DNA from 3 places in the Quadrisphaera sp. GCM10027208 genome. Region 1 is predicted to be linked to each of the others. Evidence: predicted binding sites of a transcription regulator. Region 1 holds the regulator's gene; each other region holds the start of a gene.
What was found. Region 1 encodes HrcA, which represses chaperone genes, less so after heat shock. Its sites were predicted from a motif close to GNTNGCACTCGGNNNNNCCGAGTGCNANC; they were not measured.
Positions count from the first base shown of each region.

Region 2: groL (chaperonin GroEL) is a predicted target of HrcA. The motif match lies at 3,189-3,217, and genes of this name have one in related genera.
Region 3: groES (co-chaperone GroES) is a predicted target of HrcA. The motif match lies at 3,494-3,522, and genes of this name have one in related genera.

Region 1 covers NZ_JBHSRC010000006.1:99,722-105,695, reverse strand. The annotation lists gene ACFP6A_RS11135 (HIT domain-containing protein) at 1-89, opposite strand, end outside; gene ACFP6A_RS11130 (SigE family RNA polymerase sigma factor) at 224-772, shown strand; gene ACFP6A_RS11125 (Gmad2 immunoglobulin-like domain-containing protein) at 769-1,875, shown strand; gene dnaJ (molecular chaperone DnaJ) at 2,123-3,235, opposite strand; gene hrcA (heat-inducible transcriptional repressor HrcA) at 3,281-4,312, opposite strand; gene ACFP6A_RS11110 (DUF3097 domain-containing protein) at 4,507-5,367, shown strand; gene ACFP6A_RS11105 (DUF4870 domain-containing protein) at 5,434-5,772, shown strand; gene ACFP6A_RS11100 (DUF4870 domain-containing protein) at 5,833-5,974, shown strand, end outside.
Region 2 covers NZ_JBHSRC010000002.1:131,205-137,178, forward strand. The annotation lists gene ACFP6A_RS03685 (amidohydrolase) at 1-511, shown strand, start outside; gene ACFP6A_RS03690 (uracil-DNA glycosylase) at 819-1,508, opposite strand; gene ACFP6A_RS03695 (DUF3263 domain-containing protein) at 1,717-2,001, shown strand; gene ACFP6A_RS03700 (LytR C-terminal domain-containing protein) at 2,021-2,677, shown strand; gene ACFP6A_RS03705 (hypothetical protein) at 2,616-3,059, opposite strand; gene groL (chaperonin GroEL) at 3,390-5,012, shown strand; gene ACFP6A_RS03715 (DUF4031 domain-containing protein) at 5,090-5,857, shown strand; gene ACFP6A_RS03720 (NTP transferase domain-containing protein) at 5,854-5,974, shown strand, end outside.
Region 3 covers NZ_JBHSRC010000001.1:110,226-116,199, reverse strand. The annotation lists gene tsaD (tRNA (adenosine(37)-N6)-threonylcarbamoyltransferase complex transferase subunit TsaD) at 1-536, shown strand, start outside; gene ACFP6A_RS00565 (glycoside hydrolase family 3 N-terminal domain-containing protein) at 533-2,197, shown strand; gene ACFP6A_RS00560 (SAM-dependent methyltransferase) at 2,208-3,386, opposite strand; gene groES (co-chaperone GroES) at 3,671-3,967, shown strand; gene groL (chaperonin GroEL) at 4,058-5,677, shown strand; gene ACFP6A_RS00545 (WhiB family transcriptional regulator) at 5,830-5,974, opposite strand, start outside.

The DNA of each region.
Region 1 (5,974 bases):
TCCCGGCGCACGACGTCGGCAGGCAGGTCCCCGGCCACGATCCGGCAGAACAGGCACTCCGGGTTCGTGTCTGGGCTCGACAGGTTCACGCCCGCCAGGTTATCGGGACGGCGAGCCTGCAGGACGGCGAGCCTGCGGGACGTCGTGTCAACCGGACGGCAGGCTGGGGCGTGTACGTCGTGTGAGCGTGCTGGTGGGAACGGAACCGGAGGCGAGGTGGACCGTGGACGAGGCCGCCCGCGTGACCGAGCCGGTCTCCGGTGACCCGCGGGACTGGGACGCCGACGCCGCGGTCGCGAACCTGTACGCGGTGCACTGGCGGCCGATGGTCCGTCTGGCCGCTCTGCTGATGGGCGAGACGGCGTCCGCCGAGGAGGTCGTCGCCGACGCCTTCGTCGGCCTGCACCGCCGGTGGCCCCGGCTGCGGGACCCGCAGGCGGCCGCGGCCTACCTGCGGGCCAGCGTGGTCAACGGCAGCAGGTCGGTGCGCCGGCACCGGGACGTCGAGGTCCGCCGCCGCCAGCCGGGGTCGCCGGAGCCGGCGGGGCCGGAGGAGCGCGCACTGCGCTCCGAGGAGGACGCCCGGGTGCTCGCGGCGCTGCGCCGGCTGCCACGCCGGCAGCAGGAGGTGCTCGTGCTGCGCTACTACGCCGACGCGTCGGAGGCCGAGATCGCCGACACGCTGGGGGTCAGCCGCGGGGCCGTGAAGAGTCACGCTCACCGTGGCGTCGCCGCCCTGCGGGCGGCCCTGACCGAGGAGGGGCTGCGGTGAACGACGAGACCGTCCCCCTGCACGACCCCGACCACGAGCCGGACGACGAGACGGTGCGGCTGCTGCGCCGCGCCCTGACCAGGGAGGCCGAGATGGTGGAACCGCGCGACGGCATGGAGGACATCCGGCGACGCACGGCAGGGCAGGACCAGGGGCAGGGCGGTGGACGCCGGTGGGTGCCCTGGGCGGCGGCCGTCGCGGCCGCTGCGGTGGTCGGCCTCGTCGTCGGCGGCATCGTCGGGACGGACGACGACGAGCCGCTCCCGGCAGCGACCGGGACCACCGACCCGACGCCCACGTCACAGCCGACGACGACACCCCCCACGACGACCTCGCCCACGAGCCCGGGGTCCACGACCGACGCCGCGACCGGCGTCGTGGACAACGCCCCCGTCTACTGGGTGGGGCCGTCGAAGACGTCGTTCTGGCTGTACCGGGAGTTCCGGGACGTGCCCGACCTCGGCGACCCGGTGACCTCCGCGGTGGCGGCGATGACCCGCGAGGAGCCGCTCGACCCGGACTACATGAACCCCTGGCAGCCCGCTGAGCGGGTCGAGGTGACCCGGGACGGCGACGCGATCACCGTGGACCTGTCCGCGGACGCGTTCTCCGGCACCGACGTCGGCAGCGAGCTCGCCGCACTCGCCCTGCAGCAGCTCGTCTACACCGCGACGGCGGCGGCCCAGTCCGACGGGCCGGTGACCGTCCTCGTCGACGGCGAGCCCGCCGAGGTGTGGGGCGTCCTCGAGGTCGGCGAGCCGATCGACCGGGCCCCGCAGGTCGACGTTCAGGCCTCGACCTGGATCATCGAGCCCGAGCAGGGCCAGACGGTGAGCAACCCGGTCCACGTGGTCGGGTACGGGACGGCGTTCGAGGCCACCTTCAGCTGGGAGGTCCGGGACGCGGGCACCGACGAGGTGGTCCAGGAGGGCTTCGTCACCGGTGAGGGGTCGATGGGTACCTACGGGGACTTCGAGTTCACTCTCGACGACCTTGCGCCCGGGGGCTACGTGCTCGAGGTCTACCAGGGCGACATGAGCGACGGGGAGTCCCCCGAGGGCCCGCGGATGTACCCCGACACCAAGGAGTTCACCGTCGACTGACCCGTCCGCCCCCACCCCTCGACCCCACCGTGATCATGCAATCCCGCCACCCCTCAACCCCACCGTGATCATGCAATCCCGCCACCCTCCTCTCACAGAATGCTGCGCCCGGAGGATCTTTGCGTGTCGCGCCTGCAAGCCAGTGTTCTGCGAGTGAGCGGGCGAGGGCTGGGGTGGCGGGATTGCATGATCACGACGAGGGGTTGAGGTCCGACTGACCGCGGAGCGGGCGCAGGGGGTAGCGGGGTCAGCGACCGGCGAAGCGGTCGCGCAGGCGGGAGAAGACGTTCTGCTGCGCGGACTCGACCCGCCCCTGGGGACGTTCCTCGCCCCGCAGCCGCGCCAGCTCCCGCAGCAGCCGCTCCTGCTCCTCGTCCAGCTTCGTGGGGGTCTGCACCTCGATGTGCACGTGCAGGTCCCCACGCCCGCCGACGCGCAGCCGAGTCACGCCGTGCTCTCGCAGGGTGACGACCTCCCCGGAGCTCGTCCCGGGCCGGACGTCGACCGGCACGGTCCCGTCCAGGGTCTCCAGCTCGATGGTCGTGCCCAGTGCGGCGGCGGTCATCGGCACGGTGACCGTGCAGTGCAGGTCGTCACCGCGCCGGGTCAGCGTCTCGTGCGGCCGGACGGCGATCTCGACGTAGAGGTCACCGGGGGGCCCGCCGGCCGGGCCGACCTCGCCCCGACCGGTGAGCTGGATGCGGGTGCCGGAGTCCACCCCCGGCGGGACCTTGATGGTGAGGCTGCGACGCGAACGCACCCGCCCCTCCCCGGAGCACTCCAGGCAGGGCTCGGGGATGACGGTGCCGTACCCCTGGCAGCTCGGGCACGGGGTCGTCGTCATCACCTGCCCGAGGAAGGACCGGGCCACTCGCTGCACCTGGCCGCGGCCGCCGCAGACGTCGCAGGTGCGCGGGGACGTACCGGGCCGGCAGCAGCTGCCCTGACAGGTCGGGCACAGCACCGCGGTGTCGACCTGGAGCTCCCGCTCGGAGCCGAAGACCGCCTCGGCCAGGTCGACCTCGAGCCGGACGAGGGCGTCCTGGCCCCGGCGCTGCCGGGTCGCCGGCCCGCGCTGGCCGGCTGAGCCGCCGAAGAAGGTCTCGAAGATGTCGCTGAAGCCGAAGCCGGGCCCGAACCCGCCTCCGGTCCCGTTGGGGTCGGCCCCCATGTCGTAGGCGCGGCGCTTGTCCGGGTTGGACAGCACCTCGTAGGCGGCCGACACCTCCTTGAACCGCTCCGCGGAGTCGGGTCCACCGACGTCCGGGTGGAGCTTGCGCGCCAGCCGGCGGTAGGCCTTCTTGATCTCCTCGGGCGTGGCGTCACGGCTGACGCCGAGCACGTCGTAGTGGTCGCTCACCGGTAAGTGGTCGCTTCCTGTCGGATCGGTTCGGGACGGTCGGGTTCAGCCGACCAGGATGCGGGAGACGTAGCGGGCCACCGCGCGGACCGCCGCCATCGTCGTCGGGTAGTCCATCCGGGTGGGCCCGAGGACGCCGAGACGGGCCACGTGCGATCCGGCGTCCCCGGCCCCGACGCCGTACCCGCTCGACACCACGGACGTCGTGACGAGCCCCTCGTGGAGGTTCTCGTGCCCGATTCGCACGGACACCCCGCTGGCCGGGTCGTCGGCCATCTCCGAGAGCAGCCGGAGCAGCACGACCTGTTCCTCGATGGCCTCCAGCACGGGCCCGATCGCGGCGAAGTCGATGCCGGCGCGGGCCAGGTTCGCCGCGCCGGCCATCACCATGCGGTCCTCGCGCTGCTGGCGCAGTGCCCCCTGCAGGGCGGCGACGACCCGGCGGGCCGGTTCGCGGACCTCCGGTCGCACGGACTCGGCGAGGGGCTCCAGCCGAGTGACGGCGTCCTGCAAGGGGTGACCGGCCGCCGCCTCGTTGAGCCGGGCACGCAGCTGGCCCACCAGCTCCTCGGAAAGGTCGGCGTCGACCTCGACCGTGCGCTGCTCGACCCGGCCCGTGTCGGTGATGAGGACGACGAGCACGCGTCCGGCTCCGACCGGGACGAGCTCGACGTGCCGGACCCGCGAGCGCGTCAGTGACGGGTACTGGACGACGGCGACCTGGTGGGTCAGCTGAGCGAGCAGCCGGACGGTGCGCTCCAGCACGTCGTCGAGGTCCACGGCGTCCTGCAGCAGCGTGGTGATGGCCCGGCGCTCGGCCGGGGACAACGGCTTGACCTCCGAGAGCCGGTCGACGAAGAGCCGGTAGCCCTTGTCCGTCGGCACCCGGCCGGCGCTGGTGTGCGGCTGGGCGATGAGCCCCTCCTCCTCCAGCACCGCCATGTCGTTGCGGATGGTGGCCGGGGACACCCCGAGGTTGTGGCGGTCCACGAGGGCCTTGGAGCCGACCGGCTCGTGGGTGGCGACGTAGTCCTCGACGATCGCGCGCAGCACGGCCAGCCGGCGTTCGTCGCTCATCGGCACACCTCCTCGCAGTGCGGCCCGTGCGCAGGCGTACTGGCACTCCCGCTTGGTGAGTGCCAAGTCTACGTCCCGGGACGCCGAGCCGCCGAACGCGCCGGCCGCTGGGCGAGCCGGCCGCGCGGCGAGTGACGCTCCGCAGCCGTGTCACGCACGCCGGTCCTCGCGCGCCGGCGCTAACGTCGCCCGCCATGACCGACCGCTACGGCCCCGACGTCCTGGCCACGGACTGGCGCCGCCCCCCGCGCGGACGGAGCACGGACGCCGATGCCGAGCCCGGCCTCGTCGTCGAGGACGTCGAGACCGGCTGGTGCGGCGCCGTCGTCCGGGTCGAGAAGGCCGGCGGGGTGCACGTCGTCCACCTCGAGGACCGCCGCGGGCGCACCCGCGCCTTCCCGCTCGGACCCGGCTTTCTGCTCGATGGTGCTCCCGTCCGCCTCGTGGCCCCTCGCGGGCCCGCGGCTGACCGGACCCCGGCACGGACGGCGAGCGGCTCGGTGGCCGTGCCCGCAGCCCGTGCCCGGGTAGCCCGAGGGTCCCGGCTGTGGGTCGAGGGCCAGCACGACGCCGAGCTCGTCGAACGGGTCTGGGGTGACGACCTGCGGGTCGAGGGCGTCGTCGTGGAACCGCTGCACGGCGTCGACGACCTCCCCGGCGCCGTCGAGGAGTTCGCGCCCGGGCCGGGGCGTCGCCTCGGGATCCTGCTCGACCACCTGGTGGCCGGCAGCAAGGAGGCGAGGATCGCCGAGCAGGCGCTGCGCGGCGGCCGCTACGCCGACCACGTCCTCGTCGTCGGGCACCCGTACGTCGACGTGTGGCAGGCGGTACGACCACAGCGGATCGGCGTCGACGCCTGGCCGATCGTGCCCCGCGGGCGGCCCTGGAAGGAGGGGGTGCTGGAGGCCCTGGGATGGCCGGCGGACGGACCAGCCGACGTCGCCGCCGGCTGGCGGCGGATCCTGGGTTCAGTGCGGTCCTACGCCGACCTCGAACCGGACCTGCTCGGGCGAGTCGAGGAGCTCATCGACTTCGTCACCGCCGACCCCGGCTGAGCGGCCGGACGCGCGGACCAGCGCGGCCCGGGCGCGGCGTACGGCTGAAGGGCCTACGGTGAGAGCGTGATCTCGCAGTGGGAGCGCAACTGGGCAGTTGCCGCCCACCTGACGAGTTTCGTCGCCGCCTACGTCGCCCTGGGCTTCCTCGGGCCGCTCGTCGTCCTGCTCGTCCAGGGCGACAAGTCCCCCTACGTCCGGTCGCACGCCGTGGAGGCGCTGAACTTCAACCTGACCTGGCTCATCTACATCCTGGTGTCTGCGGTCCTCGTCGTCGTCCTGGTGGGGCTCGCGCTGCTCGCCGTCGTCGGGGTCGCGTACGTCGTCCTGGTCATCGTGGCGTCCGTCGCAGCCTCCGACGGACGCACCTACCGGTATCCGCTGACAATCCGCTTCATCAGCTGACCACCACTAGGGTGACCACGAGGCAGCGGACGCCGCCTCGGTACCCGACAGGGGGGTCAGATGTCCCAGCACCCGACCGATCCCGACCAGCCCGACCAGCCGCAGCAACCACCGCCCTACGGCCAGCAGCCCCCGCCGTACGGTCAGCAGCCCGGCGGCTACCAGGCCTACCCGGGCGCCGGCGCCCCGCCGGCCGGCGGCT
Region 2 (5,974 bases), on a different contig from region 1:
CCTGGCCGAGGAGTTCGGCTACCGGCTCATCCTCAACCACGGCACCGAGGCCCACCTGCTCGCCGACGTCATCGCCGAGCGCGGCATCCCGGTCGTCATCGGGCCGCTGTTCACCACCCGGAGCAAGGTGGAGCTGCGTCAGCGGCACCTGCGCAACCCGGGTCTGCTGGCCCGCGCCGGCGTCCGGATCGCGATCACCACTGACCACCCCGTCGTCCCGATCAACTTCCTCGTCCACCAGGCGTCGCTGGCGGTCAAGGAGGGCCTGGACCGGGACGAGGCGCTGCGCGCTCTCACCATCAACCCGGCGACGATCATGGGGCTGGACGACCGCGTCGGGTCGTTGTCACCCGGCAAGGACGGCGACGTCGTCGTCTGGTCCGGCGACCCGCTCGACGTGTTCTCCCGGGCGCTGCGGGTGTTCGTCGGCGGCCGGCAGGTCTACACCTGGGACGAGGAGGCCGGCGACGGCGTCCACCTCAGCCCCTACCCCACCCCTTCCCGTCCCTGATCGGTCCCCTCTCCGTGATCATGCAATCCCGCCACCCACGTCCCCTTGTTGGTGATCATGCAATCCTGCCCACCACTGCGCCCCTGTCGGTGATCATGCAATCCCGCCACCCTCGGAGAGTGGGACATGGCGAGACTGCATGATCCGCAATCGGGCGGCGGGGACTGCTCATGGACCGTCCGCAGAATGCTGGCTCTGGCACAGATTTTGCGGCGTGTCCCGCCACCAACCCCGCATTCTGCGGGCGATCGGGGGTGCGTGTGGGGTGGCGGGACTGCATGATCACGAACAGGGTCTTCTCGGCTGATCACCGAGGGAGGGACCAGTCGACGGGGTCGGCGCCCTGGGCGGTCAGCAGCTCGTCGACGCGGCTGAACGGCCGTGAGCCGAGGAAGCCGCGGGACGCCGACAGCGGACTCGGGTGGGCGCCGGTCACGACGGGGACGTCGCCGAGCGCCGGGCGCAGGGTCTGCGCCTGCCGGCCCCACAGCACGGCGACGAGCGGTCCGCCACGGTGCACCAGCGCCCGCAGCACGGCGTCCGTCACCTGTTCCCAGCCACGCTGCCGGTGCGAGCCCGGCGCTCCGGCCCGGACCGTGAGAACCCGGTTGAGCAGCAGCACCCCGCGCCCGGTCCACGCGGACAGGTCCCCGTGCCCGGGCACCGGCATCCCGGTGTCGGCGTGCAGCTCCCGGTAGATGTTGTGCAGGCTCCCGGGCAGCACGGTGACCGCCCGGTCGACGGCGAACGCCAAGCCGACCGGGTGCCCCGGGGTCGGGTAGGGGTCCTGCCCGACGATGACCACCCGGACGTCGTCCAGCGGGGTCGCGAGCGCGCGGAGCACTCGGTCGGGGGCCGGCAGCACCGCGTGGCCGGCGGCCGCCTCGGCCGCCAGGTGCGCTCCGACGTCGCGGAGCGCCGGGGCGACGCGGTCGAGGACAGGCAGCCACGAGGGGTGCACGACCTTCGTCCGGACGGCGGGAGCGGGCTGGGTCACGGACCAGTGCCTACGGCAGGGCGAGGCGCCGGTGCAAGCGCACGAACCGGCCTGCCGCCGGCCTGCCGCCGGCCGGCTGCCAGCGGCCACGGCGACACGCCGCGACAAATGACACGGCTGTGGTTCGCGGCCTACAGTGGCGGGGACGCGGCCTACAGTGACGGTGACGCACGGACCGCACAGCACCAGCGAGCAAGGAGGGCGCAGCGTGGACGCCGCAGAGTCACGGGACGACGAGCCGTCGGGCCTGTCCGCGCGCGACCGGGAGATCCTCGCCTTCGAGCGGCAGTGGTGGAAGTACGCCGGGGCCAAGGAGCAGGCCGTCCGCGAGCTGTTCGACATGTCGGCAACCCGCTACTACCAGGTGCTCAACGCGCTCATCGACTCCCCCGAGGCCTTGGCGTTCGACCCGATGCTCGTCAAGCGGCTGCGCCGGATGCGCGCGTCCCGCCAGCGCGCCCGCTCGGCCCGTCGCCTCGGCCTGCAGGTCTGAGCGCCTAGGCTCGCCGCCGATGAGCGAGCAGAGCCGGTACCCCCGCGACGAGTTCGACGACGTCCAGCCGGGCGACGGACGGCGGGGCGCGCACCGGGCGCGACCGAACCCCGTCCTCGCGATGGTGCCCGTCCTGCTCGTCGTCGTCGCCGTCGTGGCCCTCGTCGTCGGTGCGATGACGCTGCTCGGCGGGAACGGTCCGGACGTCGCCACCCGGGTCTCCGAGCCCACCGGCACGAGCACCGAGACGGCGGGGTCGCCGACGTCCGAGGGCGGAACCACGACGCCGGGCACCCCTGCTCCTACCGCGACCGACGCTCCCACCGACGCGCAGACCGGCACGCCGACCGACGCCCAGCCCGAGCCGGAGCCCCCCGCCGAGGAACCTGCTCCGGTCGACCGGTCCGTCGGCGTCCGGGTGCTCAACGGGACGACGACCGCCGGCCTGGCCGGGGGCGCCGCCGAGGTGCTGGGCGTCGACGGCTGGACCGTGACCGAGGTGGACAACTACCGGGCCGGCCCGACCCCGCCGACCACGGTCTACTACGCCGACGAGACGCTGGCCGCGACGGCGGAGGCGCTGGCGGACGCGCTCGGCGGTGCCGCCACCGAGCTCAGCGACGCGTTCGGCGGCGGCGGGCTGACCGTCGTCCTGGGGGAGGACTACCAGTCCTGAGGTAGCCGCCGTCCGCCAGGCCCGCGCGCACCTCGAACCAGTTGGCCAGGGCGGTGTCCCGGCAGCGCAGCCACGACCAGGCCGCGGCGAGGCCGTAGGCGGGCAGGAAGCCGAGCGGCCCGAGGAACGTCGCCCACTGGGCTGCGTGCCCGGCCTCGTGGGCGAGCAGCCGGGGCCGCAGCAGCGCCTGCTCGAGCGTCATGCGCAGCAGGACGACGTCACCGACGGTGACCGCCGCGGCCCGCGGCGCCGGGAACCAGGCGCGGTACCCGGGCGCCAGCCGCAGCCCGTGCGGGCCGGGGACGACGTCCGCTCCACCCGCCCGGGCGAGCGCCAGTCCGAGCGCCGTCGACCCGTTGAGGAAGTTGAGCACCCTGCGCACCCACCCACCCTGCCACCCGCCGCGCCCGATCTCTGGAGGCCTTCCGGGGTCTCGCCCGCGTCCATGACCCCGGAAAGCCTCCAGAGATCGGGCCCCCGGGGCCGGGATCGGGTCCCCGGGCCGGGAGGCATTTGCACTCGGGGGGTGGGAGTGCTAATCATGTGACTGGCACTCTCGGCACGAGAGTGACAGGACAACCCAGGGAGCACACGCTTCCGGCCGGACCGGTGAGTCGGCGCGCACGCGGGACGTGACTGCGTGGGCGGCGGCGTCCGTCGCGGGCACCGCCCGGCCACCCCCCCACCACCCGTCACCGGGAGGAATCCCCGAATGGCCAAGATGATCTCCTTCAACGAGGAGGCCCGGCGCGGACTCGAGCGTGGCATGAACACGCTGGCCGACGCCGTCAAGGTCACCCTCGGTCCGAAGGGCCGCAACGTCGTCCTCGAGAAGAAGTGGGGTGCTCCGACCATCACCAACGATGGTGTGAGCATCGCCAAGGAGATCGAGCTCGAGGACCCCTACGAGAAGATCGGCGCCGAGCTCGTCAAGGAGGTCGCGAAGAAGACCGACGACGTCGCCGGCGACGGCACCACCACCGCGACCGTGCTCGCCCAGGCGATGGTCCGCGAGGGCCTGCGCAACGTGGCCGCCGGCGCGAACCCGATGGCGCTGAAGAAGGGCATCGAGAAGGCGGTCGAGGCCGTCGCCGAGCAGCTGCTGAACTCGGCCAAGGAGGTCGAGACCAAGGAGCAGATCGCCGCGACCGCGTCCATCTCCGCCGCTGACCCGCAGATCGGCGAGCTCATCGCCGAGGCGATGGACAAGGTCGGCAAGGAAGGCGTCATCACCGTCGAGGAGAGCCAGACCTTCGGCCTCGAGCTCGAGCTCACCGAGGGCATGCGCTTCGACAAGGGCTACATCTCGCCCTACTTCGTCACCGACGCCGAGCGGATGGAGACCGTCCTCGAGGACCCGTACATCCTCGTCGTCAACTCCAAGATCTCCGCGATCAAGGACCTGCTGCCGCTGCTGGAGAAGGTCACCCAGTCCGGCAAGCCGCTGGCGATCATCGCCGAGGACGTCGAGGGCGAGGCCCTGGCCACCCTCGTCGTCAACAAGATCCGCGGCATCTTCAAGTCGGTCGCCGTCAAGGCCCCCGGCTTCGGTGACCGCCGCAAGGCGATGCTGCAGGACATTGCGATCCTCACCGGCGGACAGGTCATCTCCGAGGAGGTCGGCCTCAAGCTGGAGAACACCGGCCTCGACATGCTCGGCCGGGCCCGCAAGGTCGTCGTCACCAAGGACGAGACGACGATCGTCGAGGGCGCCGGGGACGCCGACCAGATCGCCGGCCGGGTCAACCAGATCCGCGCCGAGATCGAGAAGAGCGACTCCGACTACGACCGCGAGAAGCTGCAGGAGCGGCTCGCCAAGCTGGCCGGCGGCGTCGCCGTCATCAAGGCCGGCGCGGCCACCGAGGTCGAGCTCAAGGAGCGCAAGCACCGGATCGAGGACGCCGTCCGCAACGCGAAGGCGGCCGTCGAGGAGGGCATCGTCGCCGGTGGTGGCGTCGCCCTCATCCAGGCCGGTGCCACCGCGTTCGACAAGCTCGAGCTGGAGGGTGACGAGGCGACCGGGGCGAACATCGTCAAGGTCGCGATCGAGGCCCCGCTCAAGCAGATCGCCATCAACGCCGGCCTCGAGGGCGGCGTCGTGGCGGAGAAGGTCCGCAACCTGGAGACGGGTCACGGCCTGGACGCCGCCACCGGCGAGTACGTCGACATGGTCGCAAGCGGGATCATCGACCCCGCCAAGGTGACTCGGTCGGCGCTGCAGAACGCCGCCTCCATCGCGGCGCTCTTCCTCACCACCGAGGCCGTCATCGCCGACAAGCCGGAGAAGGCCCCCGCGGCCCCGGCCGGTGGTGACATGGGCGGCATGGACTTCTGACCCACGCCAGCCACGCCTGACGGAGGGCGGCACCCGCAGGGGTGCCGCCCTTCGTCGTCCGCCTAGGCTGACCGGTCGTGGCCGTGCTCATCGACCCGCCCGCCTGGCCCGCCCACGGCCGGTTGTGGTCCCACCTCGTCAGCGACACCTCCCTGACGGAGCTGCACGTGTTCGCCCGGCGCGCCGGGCTGCCCGAGCGGGCGTTCGGCGGTGACCACTACGACGTCCCGCAGGAGCGCTACGACGACCTCGTCGCGGCCGGGGCCGAGCCGGTCGGGGGACGCGAGCTGCTGCGCCGGCTCGTCGACTCCGGCCTGCGGGTGCCCTCGCTGCGCAGCGAGCGCGTGCTGTCCTCCGGCGAGGACGACCGGTGGGGACCCCAGGCGGGGCCGCACCGCGTCGACGTCCTGGCCTCGCCCCGGGACCTGCCGGACGACGTGACGATCGGCGGCTGGGTCGTCGTCCGGGACGCCGCTCGGCGGCTTCTCGTCACCCGCGCCAGCGGCCGCGAGTGGGGCCTGCCCGGGACGGCGCGCCGGCCGGGGGAGCCCGCCACGGCGTCCGTCGCCCGGGCGATGGCCCGCCAGAGCGGCCTGGACGTCGACCCGGGTGAGCTGAGGCCCGTCGGCTACCAGCGGCTGCGCCTGCTGGGCCCGGCCCCGGCCGGCTGGCCGTTCCCCGCGCCGTGGTCCTACCAGGCGCTGTACTGCCTGGACCTGGCCGCCGGCGCCGCCGTGCGCCCTGCCCCGGGCGCCGAGGCCCGGCTCCTGGACGTCGGGGACGCCCGGGACGTCGTCGGGCACCGCCGCTGGTGGCCGCTGGCCGAGGAGCTGCTGCAGGGGTGAGCGAGCGGGCCGGTCGCGTCGCCGGGCTCGTGCTGGCCGCCGGCGCGGGACGCCGGTACGGGATGCCCAAGGCGCTCGTGCCCGGCTGGCTGGCCGACCGGTGCGCCGCGCTCGCGG
Region 3 (5,974 bases), on a different contig from region 1:
ACAAGGTGGCCCGCCTGCTCGGCCTGCCGTTTCCGGGGGGACCGCACGTGGACCGCCAGGCCCGCGAGGGGGACCCGGGCGCGATCGCGTTCCCCCGCGGGCTGTCCGCCCCGCACGACCTGGAGCGGCACCGGTACGACTTCTCGTTCTCCGGGCTCAAGACCGCGGTCGCCCGCTGGGTGGAGCGCCGTCAGGCGGACGGCGAGCCGGTGCCGGTCGCGGACGTCGCCGCGTCCTTCCAGGAGGCCGTCGTCGACGTGCTGACGCGCAAGGCGGTCGCCGCCTGCCGCGAGAACGGCGTGGACCACCTGCTCATCGGCGGCGGGGTGGCCGCCAACTCCCGGTTGCGGGCCGTGGCCCAGGAGCGGTGCGACGCCGCGGGTATCACGCTGCGGGTGCCGCGCCCTGGCCTGTGCACCGACAACGGGGCGATGGTCGCCGCGCTCGGCGCGCAGCTCCTCGCCCGCGGCCGGACGCCGTCCGCTCTCGACCTGCCGGCGGACTCGTCGATGCCGGTGGAGCTGGTCCGGGCGTGATCCGGCGCCCCGTGGCGGTCGGTGGGGTAGCCGTGCTCACCGCGCTGGCGCTGGCGCTGGCCGCCTGCTCCGCGGACGCCGGCGGGCTGGGCCCCGCCACGACGTCGGGGACGCCGACGGCGGACCCGCCGTCGTCCGGGGCGTCCGCGTCGTCCGGGCCGTCACCGTCCACCGAGCCGGCGCCCACCGGCTGGGGGCCCACCGAGGCCGACCTGACCGCCGCACGGACCGCCGTCGCGCAGCTGTCCGTCGAGGAGCTCGCCGGTCAGGTGGTGGTGGCGAGCTACCGCGGCACCGACCCCCAGGACGCGGCCGACCTCGTCGTCCGGCACTCCCTGGCCGGGGTGATCCTGATGGCGGACAACGTCGTCGACGGCGAGCAGGTGGCGGCCACGGCGGCTGCGGTCCAGGACGCCGTCACCGCCGGTGGGCGGGACTGGCCGGGCGTCGTCGCCGTCGACCAGGAGGGCGGGCGGGTCGAACGGATCGGCGAGCCGGTCACGCCCCTGCCCACGTTCATGACCCACGGCGCTGCGGCGTCCTCGCCGGTGACCACCGCGGTGACCCGGGCGGCGGGCCGGGAGCTGCGCCACCTCGGCGTCACCGTCGTCCTCGCCCCCGTCGCCGACGTCACCACCGGGCCCGACGACCCGACGATCGGCAGCCGCGCCGCCTCGGACGACCCGGCCCTGGTCGCCGACGTCGTGACCGCCGCCGTGGCCGGCTACCTGGAAGCGGGCGTCGTCCCGGTCGCCAAGCACTACCCCGGTCACGGCAGCGTGCCGGCCGACAGCCACGTCACCCTGCCGGCGCAGACCATGTCCGCCGACGAGCTCGCCGCCCGCGACCTGGTGCCGTTCGCCGCTGCCGCGCAGGCCGGGGTGCCGGCGGTGATGATGAGCCACCTCGACGTCCGGGCCTGGGACCCCGGGGTGCCGGCCTCGCTGTCCGCGGCCGCCTACACCGCCCTGCGGGAGCGCACCGGCTTCGCCGGCGTCGCCGTCACCGACGCCCTCGACATGGCGGCGGTGACCGCCGAGACCGGTCCCGGCCAGGCCGCCGTCCGGGCCCTGGCCGCCGGGGCCGACCTGCTGCTCATGCCGGCCGACCCGGCGGCGGCCGTCGACGCGGTGGCTGCCGCGGTGCGCAGCGGCGAGCTGCCGCGCGAACGGGTGGAGGAGGCGGCCGCCCGGGTCGTCGCCCTGCTCACCTGGCAGGGGCGGCAGGCGCCGCCGGATCCGGAGTCCCTCGAGCTCACCGCACCGGTCGTGCACGCCCTGTCCCTGGTCGGGACGACCGTCGTCGACGGACCGTGCTCCGGCCCGCTCGTCGGGGACGCGGTGCAGGTGGTCGGCGGGACGGCGCAGGACCGGGCCCGGTTCACCGCCGCCGCGCAGGCCGGCGGGCTGCAGGTCGGCTCCGGGGACGTCGTCCGGCTGCTCGGCGGGCCCACCTCGAGCGGGTCGGGGGACGTCGTGGTCGCCCTCGACGCGCCGTACGGCCTGGCCGGCTCGTCGGCGGCGACGGCCCGGCTGGCGCTGTACGGGCGGACCCCGGCCGCGTTCGCGGCGCTCGTCGACGTCCTGCGCGGACAGGGAAGGGCGGGAGGCCGACTGCCGGTGGAGGTCGCTGGCCTGCCGCGCAGCGCCTGCCGACCCTGAGGGACGTGGCTCACTGGACCGGCCGGCACAGCAGCACCGACTGCCGCCCGGCGACCCGGGTGAGCACCACCGTGGCGGCGCCCGGGCCGGTGAGCCGCAGCTGACGGCGCAGCTGCTCGACGTCGACCGCGCTGCCCCGCTTGAGAATCTCCACCCGGCCGACCCCGCGGTCCCGCAACCGGGTGCGCAGGGTCTTGAGCCCGAACGGCAGCACCTCCTCGACGACGAACGCCCGCCCCAGCGGCGTGGCCACCAGCCGGTCGGAGGTGACGTAGGCGATCGTCGGGTCGAGGAGCCGGCCCTCGACGTCCGCGGCGAGCTGCCCGACCAGGCCGGCCCGCACCACCGCGCCGTCCGGGTCGTAGAGGTAGCCGCCGACCGGCCCAGCCGGGGGCCGGCCCAGACCCGTGTCGTCGACGAGCGTCGCGGACCCGTCGCGCAGCAGCAGCGCACTGCGGGTCACGCCCGGGCGGGCGAGCGGTCCGAACCAGACCCCGGCCTCCACGACGTCCCCGTCGACGGACACCCACTGCGTCTCGGCGTCCGGGGGGAGCAGGTCGTGCCGGACGCCGGGGGCGACCTTCACCCCCGTCGCCGGCACCCGGGCGGCCGTCGCCAGCACGACGTCCCAGGAGGGCTCGGCCTGCCAGGGGTCGAGCACCCGCCGTCCGGACGCCGTCCGCCGCGCGGGGTCCAGAAAGACCCCCCGGACGTCGCGCAGGTCCGTCGTCGTCGCGTCCTCGTGCCGGACCTCCGCGTGGGGCCAGTGCCGCAGGTTCACGGTGGCGACCGCCGCGGTCAGCTCGTCGCGCTCGACGGCGAGCACCCCGACGTCCAGGGCGGCCAGCGCCATGGCGTCCCCGCCGATGCCGCAGCCGAGGTCGGCGACCCGGTCGACGCCGGCCGCGACGTACCGCTGCGCGTGCCGGGCGGCCACCTCGAGCCGGGTCGCCTGCTCCAGGCCCTCGGGGGTGAAGAGCATGCCGTCGGCGAACGGTCCGAACTTCGCGTGGGCCCGGGCCCGCAGGCGGGACTGGGTGAGCGCGGCGGCGACGAGCGTGCGGTCGACGCCCTCGGCGTGGAGCCGCTCGGCCAGGTGCAGCGCGGCCTCCTGGCGGTACGGGGGCAGCGCCTCGAGCAGCTCCCACCCCTGGGGAGTGAGCAGCGCGGAGAGCCCGGCCAGGTCCACCCCCCGATCCTCGCACCCCCGCTGTGACCCGATCTCTGGAGGCTTTCCGGGGTCTCGGACCTCGTCGAGACCCCGGAAGGCCTCCAGAGATCGAAGGGGGCCGGTGGTCTGGCACTCGGTTTGCGCGAGTGCTAACCGGAGTCCTAGAGTCCGGTTGGCACTCTCGGTACGAGGGTGCCAGCCGCTGCGGCGGCGCCGCCCGGCACCCGCGACGACGGACGGCATCCCGTGGCACCCGTCAGACGAGACACCACCCGCGAGAACAAGCGAAGGGGAGGTCCGCAGTGTCGGTCTCCATCAAGCCGCTCGAGGACCGCATCGTCGTCAAGACGCTCGACGCCGAGCAGACGACGGCCTCCGGCCTGGTCATCCCGGACACCGCCAAGGAGAAGCCCCAGGAGGGCGAGGTCCTGGCCGTCGGTCCGGGCCGTGTCGACGACAACGGCAACCGTGTTCCGGTCGACGTCAAGGTCGGCGACAAGGTCATCTACAGCAAGTACGGCGGCACCGAGGTCAAGTTCGGCGGCGAGGAGCTTCTCATCCTCTCGGCGCGCGACGTCCTCGCCGTCGTGGACAAGTAAGACCCGCCGCACCGACGACGACGAGCGCCCCGGTGGGCCGGCACCCGCCGGACGCCGGGGCGACCTCGTGAGAGGGACGAGAGACACAACATGGCCAAGATGCTGGAGTTCGACGACGAGGCACGCCGCGCGCTGGAGCGCGGCGTCGACGCGCTCGCGAACGCCGTCAAGGTGACGCTCGGCCCACGCGGCCGCAACGTCGTCATCGACAAGAAGTGGGGCGCCCCCACCATCACCAACGACGGCGTCACCATCGCCCGAGAGGTGGAGCTGGACGACCCGTACGAGAACCTCGGGGCCCAGCTCGCCAAGGAGGTGGCGACCAAGACCAACGACGTCGCCGGAGACGGCACGACGACCGCCACCGTGCTCGCCCAGGCGATGGTCCACGAAGGCCTGCGCAACGTGGCCGCGGGCGCCGCGCCGTCGGCGCTGAAGCGCGGTATCGACGCCGCCGTCCAGGCGATCTCGACGCGCCTGCTGGAGAACGCCCGGGACGTCGACGGCAAGGGTGACATCGCCCACGTCGCGACGATCTCGGCGCAGGACGCCACCATCGGCGAGCTCATCGCTGAGGCGTTCGACAAGGTCGGCAAGGACGGTGTGATCACCGTCGAGGAGTCCTCCGGGATGTCGATGGAGCTCGACTTCACCGAGGGCATGCAGTTCGACAAGGGCTACATCTCCCCGTACTTCGTCACCGACGCCGAGCGGATGGAGGCCGTCCTCGAGGACGCCTACGTCCTCATCCACCAGGGCAAGATCTCCTCGGTGCAGGAGCTGCTGCCGCTGCTGGAGAAGGTGCACCAGGCCGGCAAGCCGCTGTTCGTCGTCGCCGAGGACGTCGAGGGCGAGGCGCTCTCCACGCTCGTCGTCAACAAGGTCCGCGGCACCTTCACCGCCGTGGCCGTCAAGGCCCCCGGCTTCGGTGACCGGCGCAAGGCGATGCTCCAGGACATGGCCGTGCTCACCGGCGGCCAGGTCGTCAGCGCCGAGGTGGGGCTCAAGCTCGACCAGGTCGGCCTGGAGGTGCTCGGCACGGCCCGCAGGGTCGTCGTCACCAAGGACGACACGACGATCGTCGACGGCGGCGGCTCCGCCGAGGACGTCGACGCCCGGGTCGCGCAGATCAAGCGCGAGATCGAGGTGACCGACTCCGACTGGGACCGCGAGAAGCTGCAGGAGCGGCTGGCCAAGCTCGCCGGCGGCGTCTGCGTGATCAAGGTCGGGGCCGCCACCGAGGTGGAGCTCAAGGAGAAGAAGCACCGGATCGAGGACGCCGTCTCGGCGACCCGGGCCGCGATCGAGGAGGGCATCGTCGCCGGCGGCGGCTCCGCCCTCGTGCACGCCGCCGCTGCCCTGGACGACCTGGACCTGTCCGGCGACGAGGCGACCGGCGCCACCGCCGTGCGCCGCGCGGTGGTCGAGCCGCTGCGCTGGATCGCCGAGAACGCCGGGATGCAGGGCTACGTCGTGGTGGAGAAGGTCCGCGAGCTCGGTGTGGGCCACGGGCTGGACGCCGCCACCGGCCAGTACGGCGACCTCGTCGCCGCCGGGGTCATCGACCCGGTCAAGGTGACGCGCTCCGCGCTGGTCAACGCCGCGTCGATCGCCTCGATGGTGCTGACGACGGACACCCTCGTCGTCGAGAAGCCCGAGGAGGAGGAGCCCGAGGCCGCCGCCGGCCACGGGCACGGCCACGGCCACTGAGCCGACCGGCAACACGGCCACCAGCGGCCACCAGCACGTCAGGAGCCCGGTCCCCGCGGGGACCGGGCTCCTGACGCGTTGTGGCTGATCTGCGTTGTGGCTGATCTGCGTGCGGGGGGCTGCTGCTGACGACTGGGGGGTCGGGCGTCAGGTCAGCTGGCGACGGGCAACGGGGTTCCGGCCCGGACCTGGGTGCTCTGAGCGGCCCGCTGCTCGGCGTAGATCCGCTCGCGGTCGTCCTCGGTCAGCCCGCCCCACACGCCGTAGGGCTCGCGCACCGTCAGCGCGTGGTCACGG